DNA from 2 places in the Variovorax sp. GW823-FHT04F07 genome. Region 2 is predicted to be linked to the other one. Evidence: predicted binding sites of a transcription regulator. Region 2 holds the regulator's gene; the other holds the start of a gene.
The links. Region 2 encodes HrcA, which represses chaperone genes, less so after heat shock. Its sites were predicted from a motif close to TTAGCACTCNNNNNNNNNGAGTGCTAA; they were not measured.
Positions count from the first base shown of each region.

Region 1 (11,745 bases), on a different contig from region 2:
GTGCATCCGAAGCAGGGCGCGGCCGCCGGCGTGCCGGGCCGCGTCGAGCTCATCGAGGCGCTGGGCGCCGACACGCTGATCCACGTGGACGTGGGTGGTGTGCCGCTCATCGCGCGCCAGAACGAACGCACGCCGCTGCAGGCCGGCGACGACGTGGCGGTCGAGCTCGACCCGTCCGTGCTGCACCTGTTCAGCCGCGAAGGCCGCGCCGTCGCCGCCTGATCCGACGCCCCCTCACTTTCAACGGACCTTCCCCGTGACCCTCGCAGCAGCGGGCCTCGTGCCCACCCCACCGGCGCCTTCGGAATTCACGGTGCTTCACCTCGGCCTCGGCTCGTTCCATCGCGCCCACCAGGCCGTCTACCTGCAGCGGCTGATCGATGCGGGCGACACCCGCTGGTCGCTGTCGGGCGCCAACATCCGGCCCGACATGGCCGAGGTCGTTGCGGCGCTGCAGGCCCAGGGCGGGCGCTACACGCTCGAGACGGTGTCGCCGGCCGGCGAGTACCGCTACGAGCAGATCGAAGCCATCCGCGAGGTGCTGTCGTACGAGCCCTCGCTGGCCCCGGTGATCGCGCGCGGCGCCGCGCCATCCACGCGCATCGTCTCCTTCACGGTGACCGAGGCCGGCTACTACCTCGACACCAAGGGCAAGCTCGACCTGTCGTTCGCCGACCTCGCGGCCGACATCGAACGCGCGCGGCGCGGCGAGGCCGGCGAGACGATCTACGGCGCGGTCTGCGCGATCCTGCGGGCACGGCGCGCCGCGCAGGCGGGCCCCGTGACGCTGCTGAACTGCGACAACCTGCGCCACAACGGCGACCGCTTTCGCGCGGGCCTGCTCGAGTTCATCGCGCTTGTCGGCGACGCGCCGCTGCAGGCCTGGGTCGATGCCAACACCCGCTGCCCGAACGCGATGGTCGACCGCATCACGCCGCGCCCGCCGCCCGAGCTGCGCGCGCGCGTGCGCGCCGCCACGGGCCGCGACGACGGCGCGGCGGTCACGGGCGAGAGCTTCATCCAGTGGGTGATCGAAGACGACTTCATCGCCGGCCGGCCCGACTGGGGGCGCGTGGGCGTCGAACTCGTCGAATCGGTGCAGCCGTACGAAGAGGCCAAGATCCGCATCCTCAACGCCACGCACAGCTGCATCGCCTGGGCCGGCACGCTGGCGGGGCTGGGCTTCATCCACGAAGGCACGCACGACGCGGCCATCCGCCAGATGGCCTTCGACTACGTGACCGACGACGTCATTCCGTGCCTGAGCCCGAGCCCGATCGACCTCGCGGCCTACCGCGACGTGGTGCTCGACCGCTTCGGCAACCCCGCGATCCGCGACACCAACCAGCGCGTGGCGGCCGACGGCTTCTCGAAGATCCCGGGCTTCATCGCGCCGACCGTGCGCGAGCGGCTGGCGGCCGGGCAGGGCATCGACAGCGTGGCGATGCTGCCCGCGCTGTTCCTCGCGTTCCTGCAGCGCTGGCACCGGGGCGCGCTGCCCTATGCCTACCAGGACCAGAGCATGGACGACGCCGCCGCGCACGCCATCTGCGACGCGGCCGACCCGGTGGCGGCGCTGTGTGCCGATGCCGGGCTGTGGGGCAGCCTCGCGGGCGATGCGCGGCTGGTCGACGCAGTGCGCCGTGCCGGCGAGCGCGTGGCCCGCTTCATCGAAGAGAAGGCCGCGCCATGAGTGGCCGCCTGCAGGACCGCCATGTGCTGTTGACCGGCGCCGGTGGCGGCATCGGCCTGGCCGTGGCCGAGGCCTGCATCGCCGAGGGCGCGCGCTGCAGCGTGATCGACCGCGCGACCGCCGCGCCCGAGGCCGTGCGCGCGCTGCAGCAAGCCCACCCCGACACGCTCGCCTACATCGCGGCCGACGTGACCGACACGCAGGCCATCGCGCACATGCTGGCCGAGGCGCAGGTCGCCTTCGGCCCCGTCCACACGCTGTTCAACAACGCTGCCGTGTTCGACCTCGCGCCGCTGCTCGACAGCGACGAGGCCTCGTTCGACAAGCTCTTCGCGGTCAACGTGAAGGGCATGTTCTTCGTGATGCAGGCCGTGCTGCGCCACATGGTCGAGGCCGGCACGCCGGGCGCGTCGGTCATCAACATGGCCTCGCAGGCGGGGCGCCGCGGCGAGGCGCTGGTGTCGCACTACTGCGCGACCAAGGCGGCCGTCATCAGCTACACGCAGAGCGCCGCGCTGGCCATGGCGCCGCACGGCATCCGCGTCAACGGCATCGCCCCCGGTGTGGTCGACACGCCGATGTGGGACCATGTCGACAGCCTGTTCGCCAAGGCCGAGGGGCTGGCGCCGGGCGAGAAGAAGCGGCGTGTCGGCCTCGCGGTGCCGCTCGGGCGCATGGGCGTGCCGGGCGACATTGCCGGGGCGGCGGTGTTTCTCGCCAGCGACGAGGCGCGCTACATCACGGCGCAGACCCTCAATGTCGACGGCGGCAATGTCATGAGCTGAACCCTACCTTCCTTCCGCATTTCTGCATGAACGACGACTTCCACCTGTACCTCGACAGCGCCGACCTGGCCGAGCTGCAGGCCTGCCTGCCGCACCCGGTGGTGCACGGCGTGACGACCAACCCGACGCTGCTGCAACGCGCCGGCGTCGGGCGCTCCGATGTGCCCGGTCTGCTGAAACGTTGCATCGACCTGGGCGCGCGCCAGGTGCAGGCGCAGGTGTATTCGAGCGAGGTCGACGGCATGCTGGAAGACGCCGCCGTCCTGCTGCCGCAGTTCGACCCCGGCCAGCTCGTCATCAAGATTCCCGCCACGCGCCAGGGCCTGGACGCCGGCGCGCGGCTCATCGCCCAGGGCGTGCCCGTCACCTGGACCGCCGTGTACGCGCCCGAGCAGGCGCACTTCGCCGCGCAACTGGGCGCGGCCTATGCGGCGCCCTACCTCGGCCGGCTCGAAGACGCCGGCATCGACGGGCTGGCGCTCATCGCGCAGATGCAGTCGCTGGTCGCGCAACGGCCTTCTTCGGGCACGCGGCTGCTGGTGGCGAGCATCCGTTCGCGCGCGGCCTACCTGTCGCTGCTGGGGCTGGGCGTGGGCGCCATCACCATTCCGCCGCGCCTCTTTGCCGAGCTGCTCGACCATCCTGCCACCCTGGCTGCCGAAGCGGGTTTCCTGGCCGACGCCCGCGCCTTGCCCTGACAGAAGAAGAAAATCCAAGCACCATGCGCATTGCACTCACGGGCGAGGCCCTGATCGATTTCACCGCCGGCGAAGGCGGCACCCTGGCGTTCCTCGGCCACGAAGGCGGCTCGCCGCTGAACACGGCCGTGGCCTGTGCGCGGCTCGGGCAGCCGACCGGCTTTCTCACGCAGCTGTCCACCGACCTGTTCGGCGAGCGGCTGATGGCTTTTCTCGAACGCAACGGCGTCGACACCCGGCTCATCCTGCGCAGCGATGCGCCGTCGACGCTGGCGTTCGTCGAGCGCACGCCGCAGACCAACCGCTACGCCTTCTACACACGCGGCAGCGCCGACGCCACCTGGGCGCCCGAGCCGCTGCCGCAGCTGCCGGCGGAATGCCGCTTTCTGCACTTCGGCTCGATCTCGTTGCTGCAGGAGCCGGCGTCGTCGCGCATCGCCGACCTCGTGGCCGCCCACACGGGGCGCTGCGTGATCGTGTTCGATCCCAACGTGCGGCCCAGCCTGATCCCGGACATGGCCGCTTACCGCGCCCGCGTCACCGAGTGGTTCGCCATGGCCGACCTGGTCAAGCTCAGCGACGAAGACGCCGCGCTGCTCGCCCCCGGGCGGCCGGTCGATGTGCTCGCGGCCGAGTGCCTCACGGCCGGCGCGCGCGCCGTGGTCGTCACGCGCGGCGGTGCCGGCGCCACGCTGTGGCGCACCGGCAGCGCGCCGCTCACCGTGGCCGCGCCGCGCGTCGAGGTGGTCGACACCATCGGCGCGGGCGACACCTTCACCGCCGGGCTGTCGGTGGCGCTGCTGGCGCACGGCGTCGAGCATCCGGCGCAACTGGCTGAGCTCGGCGACGACGCCTGGCGCGCCGTGATGCGCTTCGCCGCCACCGCCGCGGCCCTGAACTGCACCCGCGAGGGCGCCGATCCACCGACGCTGGAAGCCGTTCGCACGGCGCTTTCGCAGGAAGACAACGAGGCCGTCGCTTCCCGGCCCTGATCGATCCGTGCCGCCATGACCACGACCACCCGCAAACGCGCGATCCCTCGCCAACGCCAACCCGAGCTGGAGCGCGACTTCGCACGCTCCCCGTCGCTGGGCTACGAGGCCCCGGAAGAAACCGGCCTGGTGCGCTGCCTCGCACACGGCTTTCCGAGCCCGCTGGTGCGATGGCACTTCCATGAAGACTACGAGCTGCACCTGATCACCGAGACCTCGGGCAAGGCCTTCATCGGCGACTGGATCGGGCCGTTCCAGCCCGGCCACCTCGTGCTGTGCGGGCCGCGCCTGCCGCACAACTGGATCTCGCTCGACGTACCCGAAGAAGGCGCCGCCGGGCGCGACCGCGTGATCCAGTTCCGTCACGAGCCCATCGAGCGCGCGGCCGCCGAGATTCCCGAGCTGCGCGACGTGATGCCGCTGCTCGACCGCGCGCGCCACGGCATCGAGTTCTTCGGCATGTCGGCGCAGGCGCTGGCGCACTGGGACGCCATCAAGGCCGCGCGCGGCGTGCGCCGGCTGGGCCTGTTCTGCGAGTTCATGGCCGACCTGGCGCAGTGCACCGACTACCGGCTGCTGTCGAGCGTGCAGATGCAGGGCGTGCAGGGCAGCGACGGCGATGCGCAGGTCGACCAGATCAACGACATCGTGAACCGCATCACCAACAACATGACCGACTCGATCTCGATGTCGGACGTGGCCGCCGAGCTGGGCATGAGCGAGAGCCGCTTCAGTCGCTTCTTCCGCCGCTCGACCGGCAACAGCTTCACCGACTTCGTGAACCGCGTGCGCATCAACAGCGCCTGCCACCTGCTGATGCAGACCGACCACTACGTGACCGACATCTGCTACCAGGTGGGCTTCAACAACGTGGCCAACTTCAACCGGCGCTTTCTCGAAATCAAGGGCATGACGCCCAGCGAGTTCAGGCGCCAGGCCGACACGCGCTTCGGCTGACTTCTTTCAAGGCGAACGCGCCCGCTCCGAAGGCGCCATCAGGGAGACCATCTTGTATCTGGGACTCGACCTCGGCACGTCCGAGCTCAAGGCATTGCTGCTCGCGGACGATCACCGCATCGTCGGCGTGGCACGCGCGCCGCTCACGGTCGACCGGCCGCAACCGCTGTGGTCCGAGCAGGCGCCTGCCCAGTGGTGGCAGGCGCTCGAGGCCGTCATGGCCGAGTTGCGCATCACGCATGCGAAGGCGCTGGCGCAGGTGCGCGCCATCGGCCTGTCGGGCCAGATGCACGGCGCCACGCTGCTCGATGCGGCGGGCGACGTGCTGCGCCCGGCCATCCTCTGGAACGACGGCCGCAGCGGTGCGCAGTGCGAGGCGCTCACGCGCGCCGTGCCGCGCCTGGGCGAGATCGCGGGCAACCTCGCGATGCCCGGCTTCACCGCGCCCAAGCTGCTGTGGGTGCGCGAGCACGAGCCCGAGGTCTTCGCCCGCGTGGCGCGCGTGCTGCTGCCGAAGGACTGGCTGCGCTTCATGCTCAGCGGCGAAGCGGTCAGCGAGATGTCCGACGCGGCCGGCACGCTCTGGCTCGACGTGGGCGCGCGCGACTGGTCCGACGAACTGCTCGCCGCCACGGGGCTTACGCGCGACCACATGCCGCGGCTCGTGGAAGGCAGCGAAGTCTCCGCGCTGCTCGAGCCGGAACTGGCGGCGCGCTGGGGATTGCGCGAGGGCGTGAAGATCGCCGGCGGCGCGGGCGACAACGCCGCCAGCGCGGTCGGCATGGGGCTCGTCGAGCCGGGGCAGGGCTTCGTCTCGCTCGGCACCTCGGGCGTGGTGTTCGTCTCGACCGACCGCTTCCTGCCGAACCCGGCACAGGCGATGCACGCCTTCTGCCATGCCTTGCCCAGGCGCTGGCACCAGATGTCGGTGATGCTCTCGGCCGCCAGCGCGGTGAGCTGGGCGGCGAAGACCTTCAAGTTCGCGGACGAGGCGGCGCTGCTCGAAGCCGCGGCCTCGGTCGCGCTGGCGGACCGGGCGCGTTGCCCGCTGTTCCTGCCGTACCTGTCGGGCGAGCGCTCGCCGCACAACAACCCGAACGCGCAAGGGGTGCTGTTCGGTCTCACGCATGCGCACGGCCCCGCGGAGATTGCCTACGCCGTGGTCGAGGGCGTGAGCTTCGGGCTGCGCGATGGCTTCGACACGCTGCGCCTGCCGGTCGACATGCCGCTGCGCGAAGTCGCGCTCGTGGGGGGCGGCGCGCGCAGTGTGTGGTGGGGGCAGTTGCTGGCCGACATCTTCCAGGTGCCGCTGACGCTCTATGCAGGCAGCGAGACCGGTGGCGCACTCGGTGCGGCGCGCCTGGCATGGCTGGCCGATGGTGGCGCGGTGGCCGAGGTGTGCACGCTGCCGCCGGTCAAGCAGCAACTGGTGCCTTCGTCCGAAGGGGACGATGGGCACAGGACGCGGCATGCGCGATTCCAGGTGCTGTACATGGCGCTGCGCGACCAGTTTCGATAAGCGAGCGCATCTGATCGCCCCATGAAAAAAGCCCCGCCGAAGCGGGGCTTTTTTCTATTTCGCGAAACACCGCGGAACCGGCTTTGCCGGGCCGCAGGTGTTGCCCCCGGTAGGGGGTTGGCGTAGCGGACACGAAGTGCCGCGCAGCCTGGGGGCGAGCGAAATTACATGCCCATGCCGCCCATGCCGCCCATGCCACCCATGTCGGGCATGCCACCGCCGCCGGCGCCGGACTCGTCCTTGGGTGCGTCAGCAACCATGGCTTCGGTCGTCAGCAGCAGCGAGGACACCGAAGCGGCGTTCTGCAGTGCGGTGCGGGTGACCTTCGTCGGGTCCAGGATGCCCAGCTCGAGCATGTCGCCGTACGTGTCGTTCGCAGCGTTGAAGCCGTAGTTGCCCTTGCCGGCCAGCACAGCGTTCACCACCACCGAGGCTTCGCCGCCGGCGTTGTTCACGATTTCGCGCAGGGGCGCTTCGATGGCCTTCAGCACCAGCTTGATGCCGGCTTCTTGATCAGCGTTGTCGCCCTTGACCGACTCGCCCACGGCTTGCTTGGCACGCAGCAGAGCCACGCCGCCACCAGCCACAACGCCTTCTTCCACTGCAGCGCGGGTGGCGTGCAGGGCGTCTTCGACGCGAGCCTTCTTTTCCTTCATTTCGACTTCGGTGGCAGCGCCAACCTTGATCACTGCCACGCCGCCGGCCAGCTTGGCCACGCGCTCTTGCAGCTTTTCACGGTCGTAGTCGCTGGTCGCTTCTTCGATCTGAACGCGAACTTGCTTCACGCGGGCTTCGATGTCACCAGCAGCGCCAGCGCCGTCGATGATGATCGTGTTTTCCTTGCCCACTTCGATGCGCTTGGCTTGACCCAGGTCGGCCAGCGTCACCTTTTCGAGCGTCAGGCCCACTTCTTCAGCGATGACCTTGCCGCCCGTCAGGATGGCGATGTCTTCCAGCATGGCCTTGCGGCGGTCGCCGAAGCCAGGAGCCTTCACAGCCACGACCTTCAGGATGCCGCGGATCGTGTTCACGACCAAGGTCGCCAGGGCTTCGCCTTCGACTTCTTCGGCAATGATCAGCAGCGGACGGCCAGCCTTGGCGACTTGCTCCAGCACGGGCAGCAGGTCACGGATGTTGCTGATCTTCTTGTCGAACAGCAGCACGAAGGGGTTGTCGAGCAGCGCCGATTGCTTCTCGGGGTTGTTGATGAAGTAGGGCGACAGGTAGCCGCGGTCGAACTGCATGCCTTCGACGACGTCGAGTTCGCTGTCCAGCGACTTGCCGTCTTCCACGGTGATCACGCCTTCCTTGCCGACCTTGTCCATCGCGTCAGCGATGAGCTTGCCGATGGTTTCGTCGCTGTTGGCCGAGATCGAGCCGACTTGCGCGATTTCCTTCGAGGTGGTGGTGGGCTTGGAAGCCTTCTTCAGCTCGGCGACCAGGGCCGTGACAGCCTTGTCGATGCCGCGCTTCAGGTCCATCGGGTTCATGCCGGCAGCCACCAGCTTGAAACCTTCGCGAACGATGGCTTGTGCCAGGACCGTGGCGGTCGTGGTGCCGTCACCAGCGTTGTCGCTGGTCTTGGAGGCCACTTCCTTCACGAGCTGGGCGCCCATGTTCTGCAGCTTGTCCTTGAGTTCGATTTCCTTGGCGACCGACACACCGTCCTTGGTCACGGTGGGGGCGCCGAACGAACGCTCGAGCACCACGTTGCGGCCCTTGGGGCCCAGGGTCACTTTGACTGCGTTGGCCAGGATGTTGACACCCTCGACCATGCGTGCGCGGGCTTCGCCGCCGAAGACTACGTCTTTTGCTGCCATGATGAATTAACTCCGAATGGATTGAATTTGGATGGGATCGAAAGGGAGGAGAAGAATTACTTCTCGACGACTGCGAACAGGTCGTCTTCCTTCATCACGAGCAGTTCGTCGCCATCGACCTTGACGGTCTGGCCGCTGTACTTGCCGAACAGGACGCGGTCGCCGACCTTGACGGTCAGTGCGGCCAGTTCGCCCTTGTCGTTGCGCTTGCCCGGGCCCACGGCCAGGACTTCACCCTGATCGGGCTTTTCGGCGGCTGCGTCGGGGATGACGATGCCGGAGGCGGTCTTGGTTTCGCTGTCAACACGCTTGACGATCACGCGATCGGCCAAAGGACGAAGTTTCATTGCATCTCCTGGAAGGGTAAGAAACGGGTTTGTTTGTGGTCGGGCGCCGGAGAAACCGGCGACCTGTCGACTGGATGGGAGGGCTGTTAGCACTCGTCAGCAGCGAGTGCTAATCATAAGGGCATTCGATGACCTTTCAAGGGCGGCGCCCTTGCCGCCGTTTGGCACCGCCGTGCTTTTCCGGGGAAACACTGCGGAACGCCAGTGATGTTTCGTGAGCACGCCACTGGACATTCGTTTTCTTTTAATTTACCCGGGTTAAATTTGATTCGTCGGCGCAATGGGCTTGCTGCGAGGAGGTAATGAGACTGGCAAAGTCAGTCAAAGTTGTTGCCACTAACGATTTCCTGTCCACCTGCGGCGCAGAATTCGTTTTTCCTCAGCACGGGCCTCTTTAGGGGTGGACACATGGACAAGGAAGACGTGATGGTGCTTCTCGAAGCGAACCTGCAGCCCATTTGGGAAGAGCAGTTTGAGCAGTCGGCCCGCATCACCACGGTGCGCTTCTTGCTCGAAGACTTGTTCGCGGACAAGTACTCCGACCGGCTGTCAGAGTTCACAGCTCGGATGGAGCGACTCTTGGAGATGACGCGTAACGCACCAGTGAAAGGCGGGCCCGCGGGTGTGGAGCAGTTGAAAGAGATGCAGGTGCGCGTTGCAACGCATCTCGACCGATTCCGGGGCGAAACCGAGCGAAAGATCGTGGCACGATCCTCGAAGTAAGGCACTCTCCATGCCTAATTCTGAACCAGCGATGACGCAAGATCATCCTTCTCATCGAAAACTTGCCATCGCGTCGTACTCAGCAATGAAAAAACCTCGCAAGCCTGTCGCAATCGCCGATTGCACGTTGACCTGTCAGAAAGCATGGCTGGAAGAGTTCAAAGGCGCATTTCGCGAATTCGCAGGCGGCGAACTCGACGAAAATTGGCTTGACGATGTCTGTCGTACCATCTATTTGTACTCGCCTGGTCAGAGCCCGCGGTACATGGCGAACCTGATGAACGCAGTCATGATGTTTGAAGTTCCAGCCTCTCCGAAGGCCAGACACGGATTACGCTGTCGAGCATACCGGCGGAGCAGGAAATGCGGCTGGGGTCACTGGACGCCGAGATGGTAGTTCCCGAGCTCCGAACGTCAGTCAGTGCAGATGGGGTGCTCTTCCATGTTCGACTATTGCAAGGGGAGTTCTTTAATGTCTGCGATCCGTTGCAGTTGCTGCAGGTACTCGGGCTTTTGCTTCGCGAGCCATCGAACGACTGCGGCGTTCTCCAGCAACGATGTGCCGATGTAGGTTTTGATGATCTCCAGCTGAAGACTTGCAGGCCCGTAGTCCTCTTCAAGCAGCCGAGTATCGGCTTGCATAGCCGACAGTTCTCGCTCTAGACGTACGATCGCCTCGACAGGACCTCCTCGCTGTGTTTTGGCTGCAGATCCCTTCATGAGTTGATCCGAAGGGGTGTTCTGCAGCATCGCAGCCGCCAGCTTTATCGAGTAGTTTCCGAGATTGATCATGGTCTGTACAACATCGATCTGTCGGAATGGTTTCATCTGCTTGAGAATAGGAAACATGCCGTAGGTAGCGGGCTTATCGGCCAATAGCGCCACAGCTTCGCTACAAATTCCCTCAAGCAACCGGAATTTCTCTCGGATAGCGCCGGGCGACACATCGAGCGCTTCCGCCAACTGCTGCACGGAGACCCCCCGCTCAGCCGCTCGCACAATCATGCGATGTGCCTGCACCACAGAGAGGCGGTTCACCCGCTTGTTGTAGGTATAACCTTCATCGTCAGTGGAAATTAGGCAAAGCACTCGCTGCACCCCAAACTCGCGCAACACCTCTATCCGAACTCGGCCGTCGAGCACAAAAAAAGAGCGCTCTTCCGAACGATCAAGCGAAACAACAATAGGCTCGACTAGTCCAATCGCATGTATCGAACTACGGATCTGCCGATATTTTATGGATTCCTTGATGCTAGCCGGCAATGGGACTAGACAATGGATCTGGTCCAGAGCGATATCCATACAGTCCCGTTCGAATCCAAGGCGAACCGGTTTCGGTGACGCCTTCGTCATCGCCTTGGGCCTCCATGAAGCAGCAGGTCGGCAAGAGGTTGCGGAACGGTTGCTAGCTTCTCGGCTTCAAGGGTTTCGCAAAACTCCTTGTCGGAAAATAGCTCCTTGAAAATCTGCCGAACCAAGAGTAGCGACTGGTGCACGTACTCGGATTTTTTCCGAATTCTCCGATGCACCTCTACATCCTTCTTATAGAGCTTCCCCAAGTCTTCCGGCGTCATGGGCTGGCGATTCAGAGGCTTTGATAATGAGTCAAATCCACTCTTTCCGCTGCGGGCACGCTGTCCCAATATCTTGCGAGCGACCGTCACCTTTTGGCCTTTTAGCTCCCCGCACTCGTATGCGTCCAGCAGCAATTTTTGCGCCTCGTTATCGCTGGCCCGCGAGATGCTGACGGCCAGGTTTAGAGGAATTTGGCCGGCCTCCGCTGCCGTCAGCAGTCGCTTTTCTCCGCGCTCCAAAAGGTGACTCACGTTGTTCACCCAAGAGGAGGTGCAACCCAATTTCGTCGCGATTTCTGCGTCGCTATACCCGCGCTGTCTGAGAACTCGAACCTGTTCCATCGTCTCAACTGCACTCGGTGTGCGTCGAGCAATGTTCTCCACGATGCTCATGACATGGCCAGTCTCATCGCTAACGTCTAGTACGAACGCCGCGATTTCGGTCTCGCCCAGCGATTTGCAAGATTCCAGCCGTCCCTGCCCGCAGATCAGTGCGTACGGCATTTCACCTTCGCCTGCTAGAACACGGCGGACGGTGATCGGCCTCTTGAGGCCAACTCTTTCGATGCTGTCGGTTATGGTCTTGTGAATTTTTGGATTGCGAACGCGTGGGTTGACAACGGCGATTGCAGCGATC
Region 1 is NZ_JBXAIG010000005.1:468,491-480,235, forward strand. Features, by position in the region: gene AC1RAA_RS24000 (ABC transporter ATP-binding protein) at 1-222, shown strand, start outside; gene dalD (D-arabinitol 4-dehydrogenase) at 314-1,693, shown strand; gene AC1RAA_RS24010 (L-iditol 2-dehydrogenase) at 1,690-2,478, shown strand; gene AC1RAA_RS24015 (transaldolase family protein) at 2,505-3,176, shown strand; gene AC1RAA_RS24020 (carbohydrate kinase family protein) at 3,200-4,168, shown strand; gene AC1RAA_RS24025 (AraC family transcriptional regulator) at 4,184-5,125, shown strand; gene xylB (xylulokinase) at 5,178-6,644, shown strand; gene groL (chaperonin GroEL) at 6,809-8,464, opposite strand; gene AC1RAA_RS24040 (co-chaperone GroES) at 8,521-8,811, opposite strand; gene AC1RAA_RS24045 (hypothetical protein) at 9,220-9,534, shown strand; gene AC1RAA_RS24050 (plasmid partitioning protein RepB C-terminal domain-containing protein) at 9,985-10,836, opposite strand; gene AC1RAA_RS24055 (plasmid partitioning protein RepB C-terminal domain-containing protein) at 10,884-11,745, opposite strand, start outside.
Region 1: the regulator HrcA is predicted to act here: its motif matches at 8,898-8,924, upstream of AC1RAA_RS24040 (co-chaperone GroES).

Region 2 (11,745 bases):
GCCCGAACGCTATCCGGTGAAGACGCGCAAGCTCAAGCGCAGCGCCCAGTCGCTGTGGGTGCTGCTGGCGCGTGACGCGCAAGGGCGCGTGTGGCTGGAGAAGCGGCCGGCCAAGGGCATCTGGGCGGGGCTGCATTGCCTGCCGGTGTTCGACAGCCACGACGACCTGCTCGCGGCCCTGCCGTCGGGCGCGGCGCACGACACGCAGGAACTGCCACCCTTCGTGCACGTGCTGACCCACAAGGACCTGCACCTGCACCCCGTGCTGCTGCAGGGCGTCCAGCCGCAAGGCGAGGGCGCGCGCTGGGTCGAGGCGCAGGAGTGGAGCCGGCTGGGGCTGCCCGCCCCGATGCGCAAGCTGCTGGAAACCGCCGAGGCCTGAACGGCCTCCGCCCTCAGGCGTCGAGTTCGCGGTGGCGCTTGAGCGCGCCCCAGCGGGCACCGAAGGCGCGCGCCAGCTGCTCGACCAGGAACACCGACCGGTGCTGCCCACCCGTGCAGCCGATGGCCACCGTCACGTAGCTGCGGTGGTCGCGCGCGAGGGCGTCGAGCCAGTGCGTCAGGAACTGCTCGATGTCGTCGAACATGCGCGCCACGTCGTCGTGCTCGCGCAGCCATTCGATCACCGGCTCGTCGCGGCCCGTCAGCGCGCGCAGCGCCGGCACGTAGTGCGGGTTGGGCAGCATGCGCACGTCGAACACGTAGTCCGCATCGAGCGGCACGCCGCGCTTGAAGGCGAAGGATTCGAACACCAGCGTCAGCGCGTTCTGCGGCGCCGAGATCAGCCCCTTGATGTAGCTCTGCAGCTGCGCGGGGCGGATGAGGCTGGTGTCGATCACGTCGGCGCCGTCGCGCAGGTCGGCCAGCAATTCGCGTTCGAGTTCGATGGCTTGCACCAGCACGCGGTGCTGTTCGGGCACGTCGGTGCGGCTTTCCTGGCGCGAGAGCGGGTGGCGCCGGCGGGTTTCCGAATAGCGGCGCAACAGTGCGTCGGTGGTCGCGTCGAGGAACAGCGAGCGCAGCGAGACGCCGTCGGCGCGCAGCGCTTCGAGCTGCTGCGGAACGATCGGCAGCGACACGCCGCTGCGCACGTCCATCGCGATCGCCACGCGCGTGGCCTGCTGTTCGTGCTGCAGCGCGATGAAAGCGGTGAGCAGTTCGGGCGGCAGGTTGTCGACGCAGTAGTAGCCGGCGTCTTCCAGCGCGTGCAGCGCCACCGACTTGCCGGAGCCCGACATGCCGGTGATGAGGACGAGGTCGAGATTCATGTTCATGGGGCGGTCGCCGGCGTCTTGTGGCCCAGCATTTCGCGCGCATGGGCCAGCGAGGTAGCCGACACCTTTTCGCCGCCGAGCATGCGGGCGATTTCGCGGGCGCGGTCGTCAGCGGCGAGGCGCGACACGCCGCTTTCGGTGCGCGGGCCGTCCGTGCCGGCCGCCGTCGTCTGGCGCTTGGCGACCACGAGGTGGTGATCGGCGCAGGCTGCCACCTGCGGAAGATGGGTCACGGCGAGCACCTGGCGGTCGCGGCCGAGTTGCTTCATGAGGCGGCCCACGGTTTCGGCAACGGCACCGCCGACGCCGGCATCGACCTCGTCGAAGATCAGCGTCTGCGCGGCGCCCAGTTCGCTGGTCGTCACGGCGATGGCCAGTGCGATGCGCGAGAGCTCACCACCCGAGGCCACCTTGCCGATGGCGCGCGGCGTGCTGCCGGCGTGGCCAGCCACCAGGAACGAGATTTCTTCGAGGCCGGCGCGGCCGGGCTGTGCCAGCGGCTGCAGGTCGACGTCGAAGCGCCCGCCCTGCATGCCCAGGCCCTGCATCGCCTGCGTGACGGCTTGGGCCAGGCGCGGCGCGGCCTGCTTGCGGATCTTGCCGAGGGCCTTGGCTTCCTTCATGTAGGCCTGCTGGGTGTTCTGCTCGGCGCGTTCCAGGCCTTCGAGGTCGCTTTGCGCGTCGAGCGCCTGCAGCTCCGCCTGCCAGCCGGCCAGCAGCGCGGGCAGCTCGGCCGGCGTGCGCTTGTAGCGGCGCGCAAGCGACATCCACAGGCCCATGCGCTCGTCGAGTTCGGCGAGGGTCTTGGGATCGGTGTCGGTGTCGCGCAGGTAGCCGTGCAGCGAGTGGGCCGCGTCCGAGGCCTGCGCCACGCAGGAGGCGAGCACCTCGCCCAGCGTGCGGAATTCGGGCTCGATGTGCTCGCAGTTCTGCAGCAGCGTCGCGGCGCGCGTGAGGGCGGCGAGGGCGCCGTTGTCGTCGTCTTCGAGCGCCTGGCTTGCGCCCTGGGCCGCGTCGATGAGCGCCTGCGCGTTCGAGATGCGTGAATGGTGGGCCGAGAGTTCTTCCCATTCGTCGGCGCCTGGCGCCAGCTTCGCGACTTCGGAAATCTGCCACTGCAGCCGCTCGCGCTCGCGCTGCAGCGAGTCTTGCGCCGAGCGTGCGTGCTCGAGCGCCGAGAGCGCCTGGCGCCAGCTCTGCCAGGCGGCGTCGAGCGCGTCGGTGCGCGCGCCCGCGTAGGCGTCGAGCAGGCCGCGCACGGCCTCGGGGCGGGTCAGGCTCTGCCAGGCGTGCTGGCCGTGGATGTCGAGCAGGCGGTCGCCGAGTTCGCGCAGTTGCGTGGCGGTGGCGGGGCTGCCGTTGATCCAGCCGCGGCTGCGTCCCTGCAGATCGACCGTGCGGCGCAGCAGCAGGCCGTCGCCCGCCTCGAAGCCGCCTTCGTCGAGCCAGCCGGCCAGGGCCGGGTCGGCGTCGAACTCGGCGCTCACGTCGAGCCGCTCGGCGCCTTCGCGCACGGCGCCGGCGTCGGCGCGGTTGCCCAGCGCCAGCTGCAGTGCGTCGATCAGGATGGACTTGCCGGCGCCGGTTTCCCCGGTCAGCACCGTGAAGCCGGCGGACAGGTCGAGTTCAAGGGACCGCACGATCACGAAGTCGCGCAGTGCGATGCGTCGCAAAGCCATCTCAGTTCGTCCTCAAGCTGGGGGCGTGGTCCTTCATTCAGGAGCCCCCTTCGTTCCAATGGAGTTTTTTCCGCAGCGTGTCGAAGTAGCTCCAGCCGCGCGGGTGCAGGAAGCGCACCCGGAAATCGGAGCGGCGCACCACCACGCGGTCGCCGATGGCGAGCGAGGCGAGCGACTGCATGTCGAAATTGGCGCTGGCGTCGCGCCCGCTCACCAGCTCGATCACGATCTCGTCGGCGTCGGGCAGCAATACGGGGCGGTTGGACAGCGTGTGCGGCGCGATCGGCACCATCACCCAGCCCGGCACCGCCGGATGCAGCAGCGGCCCGCCGGCCGACAGCGCGTAGGCTGTCGAGCCCGTGGGCGACGCGATGATCAGCCCGTCGGCGCGCTGGTTGGCCACGAAATGGCGGCCCACCGACACGCGCATCTCGACCATGCCCGAGGTGGCGCCGCGGTTGACCACCACGTCGTTCATCGCGAGCGCGTCGAACACCACGGCCTCGTCGCGGAGCACCTGCGCGTGCATCAGGCTGCGGTGGTCTTCTTCGTATTCGCCGGCCAGCATGGGGATCAGCGTGGCCTGGTAGTTGTCCAGCGGGATGTCGGTGATGAAGCCGAGCCGGCCGCGGTTGATGCCGATGAGCGGGATGCCATAGCACGCGAGCTGGCGGCCGATGCCGAGCATGGTGCCGTCACCGCCGACCACGAGGCCGAGGTCGCAGCGCTGGCCGATTTCTTCGACCGAGAGCGCCTGGTAGCGCGGGTGGGGCGGTGCGTCGGTGTCCTCGCAGGACGAACGCTCCACGAACACCGTGCAACCCTGCGATTCGAGGAAGGCGCCGATGCCCTCCATCACGCCGTCGCGCGCATCGGCCTGCGCCCGGGCGCCGGAAGCCTGGTATTTGCCGATCAGGGCGACGTGACGAAAGCGTGAGGTCATAGCTCACAAATTACAACACTAAAATCTTGCAATGCTGGACGACCGTGCCAAGTTGCTGTTGAAGACGCTGGTCGAGCGTTACATCGCCGATGGGCAACCCGTCGGATCACGCACGCTCTCGCGTTCGGCGGGGCTGGATCTCTCGCCCGCGACCATCCGCAACGTCATGTCCGACCTCGAGGCGCTGGGGCTCATTGCAAGCCCCCACACCTCGGCCGGACGCGTGCCGACCACGCGCGGCTACCGGCTCTTCGTCGACACCATGCTGACCGCGCAGCGCGAGCAGATGAGCACGCCGAGCTTGGCGGCCGACCAGCCGCAGAAGGTGATTGCCAACGCCGCCCACCTGCTGTCGAACCTGTCGCAGTTCGTCGGTGTGGTGATGGCGCCGCGGCGCGCCTCGGTGTTCAAGCAGATCGAATTCCTGCGCCTGTCGGAGCGGCGGCTGCTGGTGATCATCGTCTCGCCCGACGGCGACGTGCAGAACCGCGTGATCTTTCCGGAGTCCGATTATTCGCAGTCGCAACTGGTCGAGGCCTCGAACTACATCAATGCGCATTTCGCGGGCCTGACGATCGAGCAGGTGCGCGACCGGCTGCAGTCCGAGGTCGAGAAGCTGCGCGGTGAAATCGCCGCGCTGATGCAGGCCGCGGTGCAGGTCAGCTCCGAAGTGCTCACCGACGCCCAGGCCGACGACGTCGTGATCTCCGGCGAGCGCAACCTGCTGTCGGTGACCGATTTCTCCAGCGACATGGGGCAGCTGCGGCGCGCTTTCGATCTTTTTGAAGAGAAGGCGCAGCTGATGCGGCTGCTCGACGTGTCGAGCAAGGCCGAGGGCGTGCGCATCTTCATCGGCGGCGAAAGCCAGGTCGTGCCCTTCGAGGAGCTGTCGATCGTCAGCGCCAACTACGAGGTCGACGGCCAGGTGGTGGGCACGCTGGGCGTGATCGGCCCGACCCGCATGCCGTACGACCGCATGATCCAGATCGTCGACATCACGTCGCGGCTGGTGAGCAACGCGCTGAGCCACCGCAAGTAAGCGGCTGCGCGCGGCGCATAGAATCGGGCCCGCGTGGGCCGTTAGCTCAGTTGGTTAGAGCAGCGGACTCATAATCCGTTGGTCGAGTGTTCAAGCCACTCACGGCCTACCACCACACATTCCCCCCTCTGCAGACACTCCGACGAAGGCCGCATTGCGCGGCCTTTTTCTTTGCAGCCGCGAGGGCGCGAGCGAGGCCTGCGGCCGCCGCCGATTTCACCTACGGCAAACACAGGATTCCTTCAGGTTGCAATGCAACATCGAAGGCAGAATGCACCATTTGAGTGCAAATGTAACGAGCCGGGTGATCCCTGCGCGCGCCGCACTGCGATTCCCGATGGCCATGACCCCGCTTTTCAAGCTCCTGCTTCCGATGGCCCTGCTCGCGCTCGCTGCATGCGGCGCCAAGCAGGCTTCCACCACCGATGACGCGCCGCCCGAAGTCGGCGTGGTGGCGCTGCACGCCAGCGACGTGGCCGTGCATACCGAGCTCGCGGGCCGCACGGCCGCCTACCGCGTCTCCGAGGTGCGGCCGCAGGTCAACGGCATCGTGCGCAAGCGGCTGTTCGAAGAGGGCGGCATGGTCCGCGCGGGACAGGTGCTGTACGAGATCGAGCCCGGCCCGTTCGAGGCCGCGCACGAGCAGGCGCAGGCCACGCTGGCCACCTCGCAGGCCGCCATCGCCAGCCTGCGCGGCAAGGCCGATCGCTTCGGCGAACTGGTCAAGGCCAATGCCGTGAGCAGGCAGGAGCACGAAGAAGCGCGGGCGGCGCTGGTGCAGGCGCAAGCCGGCGTGAAGGCCGCGCAGGCGGCCGTGAAGGCGGCGCGCATCAACCTCGACTTCACGCGCATCACCGCGCCCATCGCGGGACGCATCGGCCGCTCCGCCGTGACCGAAGGCGCGCTCGTGGCGTCGGGCCAGGCGATGGCGCTGGCCACGATCCAGCGGCTCGACCCGATCTATGTCGACGTCGTGCAGTCGAGCCTGGAACTGACGAAGCTCAAGCGTCGCTTCATCTCGGGCGACATGGCGCCGGCCAGCACCCAGGTCCGCCTGCGCATGGAAGACGGCCTGCCTTACCCGCATGCCGGCACGCTGAAGTTCTCCGAGGTGGCTGTCGACGAGGCCACCGGCTCGGTCACGCTGCGCGCGGAATTCCCGAACCCGCAAGGGCTGCTGCTGCCCGGCATGTACGTGCGCGCGCAGGTCGAGTCCGGCGTGGAGCGCCAGGCCATCCTGGCGCCGCAGCGCGGCGTGGCGCGCAACGAGAAGGGCGAGCCGACCGCGCTGGTGGTGGCGGCCGACAACAAGGTCGAGTTGCGCGCGCTCGAAGTGCGCAGCACCGAGGGCGAGCACTGGGTCGTGACCCGGGGCCTGCGCGAGGGCGACCGCCTGGTGGTCGACGGCCTGCAGCGCGCACGCCCGGGCGAAAAAGTGAAGCCGGTGCCGGTGTCCACGGCGGGCGCATCGTCCGCTGCTGCGCCTTCGCCGGCAGATTGATCAGAAGCGACAACCTCCCGTGATCGCTCATTTCTTCATCCAGCGGCCCGTCTTCGCCTGGGTCATCGCCATCCTCATCATGCTGGCCGGCGGCGTGGCCATTCGCACGCTGCCGGTGTCGCAGTACCCGGACATCGCGCCGCCGACCGTGGTCGTGTCGGCCAACTACCCCGGCGCCTCGGCGCAGGCGGTGGAAAACAGCGTCACGCAGGTGCTCGAGCAGCAGCTCAAGGGCATCGACGGCCTGATGTATTTCAAGTCGACCAGCAGCGCCGCCGGCTGGGCCGAGATCAACGTCACCTTCCGCCAGGGCATCGACCCCGACACCGCGCAGGTGCAGGTGCAGAACAAGGTCAGCCAGGCCACCAGCCGGCTGCCGCAGGCGGTGCAGCAGCAGGGCGTGACGGTCGCCAAGTCGCAGAACAACTTCCTGCTGATCGTGGCGCTCTACGACGAGACCGGCCAGCGCACCGACACCGACATCGCCGACTGGATGGCCAGCAACCTGCGCGACCCGATCAGCCGCGTGGACGGCGTGGGCTCGGTGCAGGCCTTCGGCGCGGCGTACGCCATGCGCATCTGGCTCGACCCGCACCGGCTGGCCAGCTACCAGCTGATGCCGTCCGACGTCACGGCCGCCATCACCGCGCAGAACACGCAGGTGTCGGTGGGCGAGATCGGCGCGCGGCCGTCGGCGCCGACGCAGCACCTGAACGCCACCGTCACCGCGATGTCGCGGCTGCAGACGCCCGACCAGTTCAAGGCCATCGTGCTCAAGACGCAGGCCGACGGCGCCGTGGTGCGGCTGGGCGACGTGGCGCGCGTGGAGATCGGCAGTGAGTCGTATGCCGAAACCACGCGCCTGAACGGCCACCCGGCCGCGGGCTCGGCCGTGATGCTGGCGCCCGGTGCCAACGCGCTGACCACCGCCCGCGCGGTGAAGGCGCGCATTGCCGAGCTCGAACGCTCGCTGCCCGCGGGCCTGCGCGTGGCCTATGCGGAAGACACGACGCGCTTCGTCAAGATCTCGATCCAGTCGGTCATCCGGACGCTGCTGGAGGCCATCGCGCTGGTGGTGGTCGTGATGTTCCTCTTCCTGCAGAACTGGCGCGCCACGGTGATCCCCGCGATCACCGTGCCGGTGGTGCTGCTGGGCACCTTCGGCGTGCTGGCGGCCTTCGGCTATTCGATCAACGTGCTCACGCTGTTCGGCATGGTGCTGGCCATCGGCCTGCTGGTGGACGACGCGATCGTGGTGGTGGAGAACGTCGAGCGCGTCATGCACGAAGAGGGGCTCGATGCGAAGGCCGCCACGATCAAGTCGATGAAGGAAATCACCGGCGCGCTGGTCGGCATCGCGGTGGTGGTGTCGGCGGTGTTCCTGCCCATGGCCTTCTTCGGCGGCTCGGTGGGCGTGATCTATCGGCAGTTCTCGGTGACCATCATCGCGTCGATGGTGCTGTCGGTGGTGGTGGCCATCGTGCTCATCCCGGCGCTGTGCGCGCGCTTCCTGAAGGCCGGCGTGCCGCCGCGCACGCGCGGCTTCCTAGGCGCCTTCAACCGCCGCTTCGACGCCGCGCAAGGCCGCTACGTGGGCGTGCTGGGCCGCATCCTGCGCAAGCCGCTGCGCTTCACGGCGGTGTACGTCGCCATCGTGGCCGGCATGGGCCTGCTGTACCTCAGCCTGCCCGGCGGCTTCCTGCCGGAAGAGGACCAGGGCAGCGTGATGGTGATCGCGACGCTGCCGGCCGGCGCCACCTCGGGCCGCACCGACGAAGTGAACCGCGCCATCGAAAAGCATTTTCTCGAGACCGAGAAGGACACGACCGACACCATCTTCACGCTCACCGGCTGGAGCTACAGCGGCTCGGGGCAGAACATGGGCATGGCGTTTGTCTCGCTGAAGGACTGGTCTGAGCGCGCCAGCGCCGACAAGCGCGCGCACGCCATCGTCGAGCGTGCCGGCAAGGCGCTGGCCAAGCAGCAGCGCGACGCCGAGGTCTTCGGCATGGTGCCGCCGCCCATCGAGGGGCTGGGTGAATCGAACGGCTTCGAGTTCTGGCTGCAGGACACCTCGGGCATGGGCGCCGAGCGGCTGTTGCAGGCGCGCGAAAAGCTGGTGCGCGAGGCCAACAAGGACCCGCGCCTGCAGTCGGTGCGCGCCAACAGCGTGGCCGGCACGCCGCAGCTGCAGGTCGACATCGACCAGCTGAAGGCCTCGGCGCTGCGGCTGTCGCTGGACGACGTGAACTCCACGCTGGGCATTGCCTGGGGCGGCAGCTACGTCAACGACTTCATCGACCGCGGCCGCGTGAAGCGCGTGTACGTGCAGGCCGATGCGCCGTACCGCTCGGCGCCGGACGACATCGGCCAGTGGTTCGTGCGCGGCAGCACGGGGGCGATGACGCCGTTCTCGGCTTTTGCCACCACGCGCTGGTCGCAGGGCGCGTCGCAGCTGGAGCGCTACAACGGCCTGCCCGCGGTGCAGATCCAGGGCGCGGCCGCGCAGGGCACCAGCTCGGGCACGGCCATGGCGGCCATCGAGACCCTCGCGAAGAAGCAGAGCGGCACGGGCCAGGCCTGGAGCGGCCTGTCGTACCAGGAGCGGCTGTCGGGTGGGCAGGCGCCGCTGCTGTTCGCGCTGTCGATCCTCGTGGTGTTCCTGTGCCTGGCGGCGCTGTACGAGAGCTGGTCGGTGCCGGTGTCGGTGATGCTGGTGATTCCGCTGGGCGTGCTCGGCGCGGTGATCGCGGCGGCGCTGCGCGGGTTGTCGAACGACATCTACTTCCAGGTCGGGCTGCTCGCGACCATCGGGCTGTCGGCCAAGAACGCGATCCTGATCATCGAGTTCGCGGAGGCCGCGCTGCGCCGTGGCGTGCCGCTGCTCGAAGCGGTGGCCGAAGGCGCGCGCCTGCGGCTGCGACCGATCCTGATGACCTCGCTGGCCTTCCTGGCGGGCGTGATCCCGCTGGCCGTGGCCACCGGCGCGGGCTCGGGCAGCCAGGTCGCGATCGGCACCGGGGTGTTCGGCGGCGTGCTCGCGGCGACGGCACTGGGCATCTTCTTCGTGCCGCTGTTCTACCTGCTGGTGAAGCGCGTGGCCGCACGGCTGATGGGGCGCAAGGCGGAGGGCGGCGAACAGGTGGCCTGAGGCCGTCGCATCACAACGTCGTGAAGCTTTTTTGAAGGCCTCGCCGGAACAGCGCTTTCGGCGGGGTAGAATTCAAGGCTGCGCGGCTGTAGCTCAGTTGGATAGAGTACTTGGCTACGAACCAAGGGGTCGTGGGTTCAATTCCTGCCAGCCGCACCATCTCTCGAATAGCCTGGAAGAGTTTCTCTTCCAGGCTATTTTCGTTTGGGGCCCTCGCACAGAGGGTTTCGTTGCCCGCATTCGCTGCGCGGCAGGCGCCCACAAAAAAGCCGCCCGAGGGCGGCTTTTTGACGTCGATACGGACAGCTGCCAGGCCGGGCCTGCGCAGCGTCGCACCATGCGTCTTACTTCTTCTTGGCGACGGCCTTCTTGGCGGGAGCCTTGGCGACGACTGCCTTCGTGACAGCAGCCTTCTTGGGAGCGGCGGCCTTCTTGGCAGCAGGTGCAGCAGCGGCCTTTTCAGCCTTGCGCTTGGCGGCCTTGGGGTCGATGGCGGCCTTGAAGGCAGCGCCGGCGACGAACTTCGGCACCTTGGTGGCGGCGATCTTGATCTTGGTGCCGGCCTGGGGGTTGAAGCCCGAGCGTGCAGCGCGTGCGACTTGCTTGAAAGTACCGAAGCCGACCAGCTGGACCGAATCGCCCTTCTTCACGGCAGCGACGACGCTGCTGGTGATCGTTTCGAGGACGCGTGCGGCCTCGGCCTTGCTCAGGTTGTGGGTGGTGGCGATCTTCTCGACCAGTTCGATGCGGTTCATTCAGTATTCCTTGGATGGTATGGCGCCGTGTTGCCTACGGCGGCCCAGGCTTATTCCGGGCGGGGCGGAGTGTACCGGGTCGGAAGGGTCACTTTGGAGCGGCGCGGGCCGGATGCGTTGCAACAAGCCCCATTGCGGGCGGCCGTTGTCCGTATTTTCAGCTTTCGATCACAAAGGTTGGGACGGGCGAAAAAACACGCTATAATCGAAAGCTGTGCGGCTGTAGCTCAGTTGGATAGAGTACTTGGCTACGAACCAAGGGGTCGTGGGTTCAATTCCTGCCAGCCGCACCACTCTTCAAGGGTTAGCTCGTTTTTCGAGCTAACCCTTTTTCTTTGGCCGGTCATTGCACCGTGCCCGCATCAAGGACGCGCCGGTCGCACGTCCTTCCAGAGGCCGGCCCGCTTGGCCCTGGCTTCTTCCTCCGCGAATTCATACTGCCCGCGCTCCTGGGGCGACAGGCGTTGCGCCTGTGCGGGCTGCCAGCGCGCCAATCCGACGGTCAGCAATGCCAAGCCTGCGTCGAGCGTCCTCGGGCCGTTGGGTGCCGAGTCCGGCGTCACCATCACGCGGCAGATGCGCTCGCGGGCATGGGATGTGGACGCGTCGCAGTCGACGTTCGCTGGCTTCAGGCGGACCATGTCGTGCATCTTCTGTCGGGCCTGCTCGGCGAAGGGCTGCCCGGGCTTCGGCGCCTCGATGCCCTGCAGGCGCACACGACGCCACGCACTGGCGCTGGCCGCGTCGCCGCAGCGGGCGGTGAGGGTGTCGCCGCTATGGATGCTCACGACGAAGCAGGTCTGCGTCCTGGCGTGGGTGTCGAAGGGAAGAAAGCCCAGTACGGCAGCAAGGACCGTGAGAGCGTACAAATGAAGCCCCGCCGAGGCATGGCGACGGCATGGGAAATGTCCGGTGGCGATCACGGGGGGGCTCCTGTCTCCTGGGCATAGCGGTTGCGGCAAACTCACCGGCTTGTAGGGCGCGGCAAGGGCGCCCAGTATTTCCGATTTGAAGGGCTCTGCATTGAACAAGGCATTCACCAAGGAGTCGGACGCCGATGCGGACGACGACGATGACGGCGCAGGCGGCGCCGCATCCGCGCTGCCGGCGGGCAGCAAGAACTACATCACGCCCGAGGGTTACGCGCGCCTGCGCGACGAGCTGCTGCAGCTGATGGACGAGGAGCGCCCCAAGGTCGTGGAGGCCGTGCACTGGGCTGCGAAGAACGGCGACCGCTCCGAGAACGGCGACTACCTCTACGGCAAGAAGCGCCTGCGAGAGATCGACCGGCGCATCCGCTTCCTCGGCAAGCGGCTCGAGATCGCGGAGATCACCGACCCGTCGGTGCACCATGGTCGCGACCAGGTCTTCTTCGGCGCCACGGTCCGCTATGTCGACGAGGC
Region 2 is NZ_JBXAIG010000003.1:374,659-386,403, reverse strand. Features, by position in the region: gene mutY (A/G-specific adenine glycosylase) at 1-382, shown strand, start outside; gene rapZ (RNase adapter RapZ) at 396-1,268, opposite strand; gene recN (DNA repair protein RecN) at 1,271-2,953, opposite strand; gene AC1RAA_RS17095 (NAD kinase) at 2,991-3,896, opposite strand; gene hrcA (heat-inducible transcriptional repressor HrcA) at 3,928-4,935, shown strand; tRNA gene AC1RAA_RS17085 (tRNA-Ile) at 4,971-5,047, shown strand; gene AC1RAA_RS17080 (efflux RND transporter periplasmic adaptor subunit) at 5,279-6,436, shown strand; gene AC1RAA_RS17075 (efflux RND transporter permease subunit) at 6,456-9,587, shown strand; tRNA gene AC1RAA_RS17070 (tRNA-Arg) at 9,670-9,746, shown strand; gene AC1RAA_RS17065 (HU family DNA-binding protein) at 9,932-10,342, opposite strand; tRNA gene AC1RAA_RS17060 (tRNA-Arg) at 10,559-10,635, shown strand; gene AC1RAA_RS17055 (thermonuclease family protein) at 10,705-11,265, opposite strand; gene greB (transcription elongation factor GreB) at 11,366-11,745, shown strand, end outside.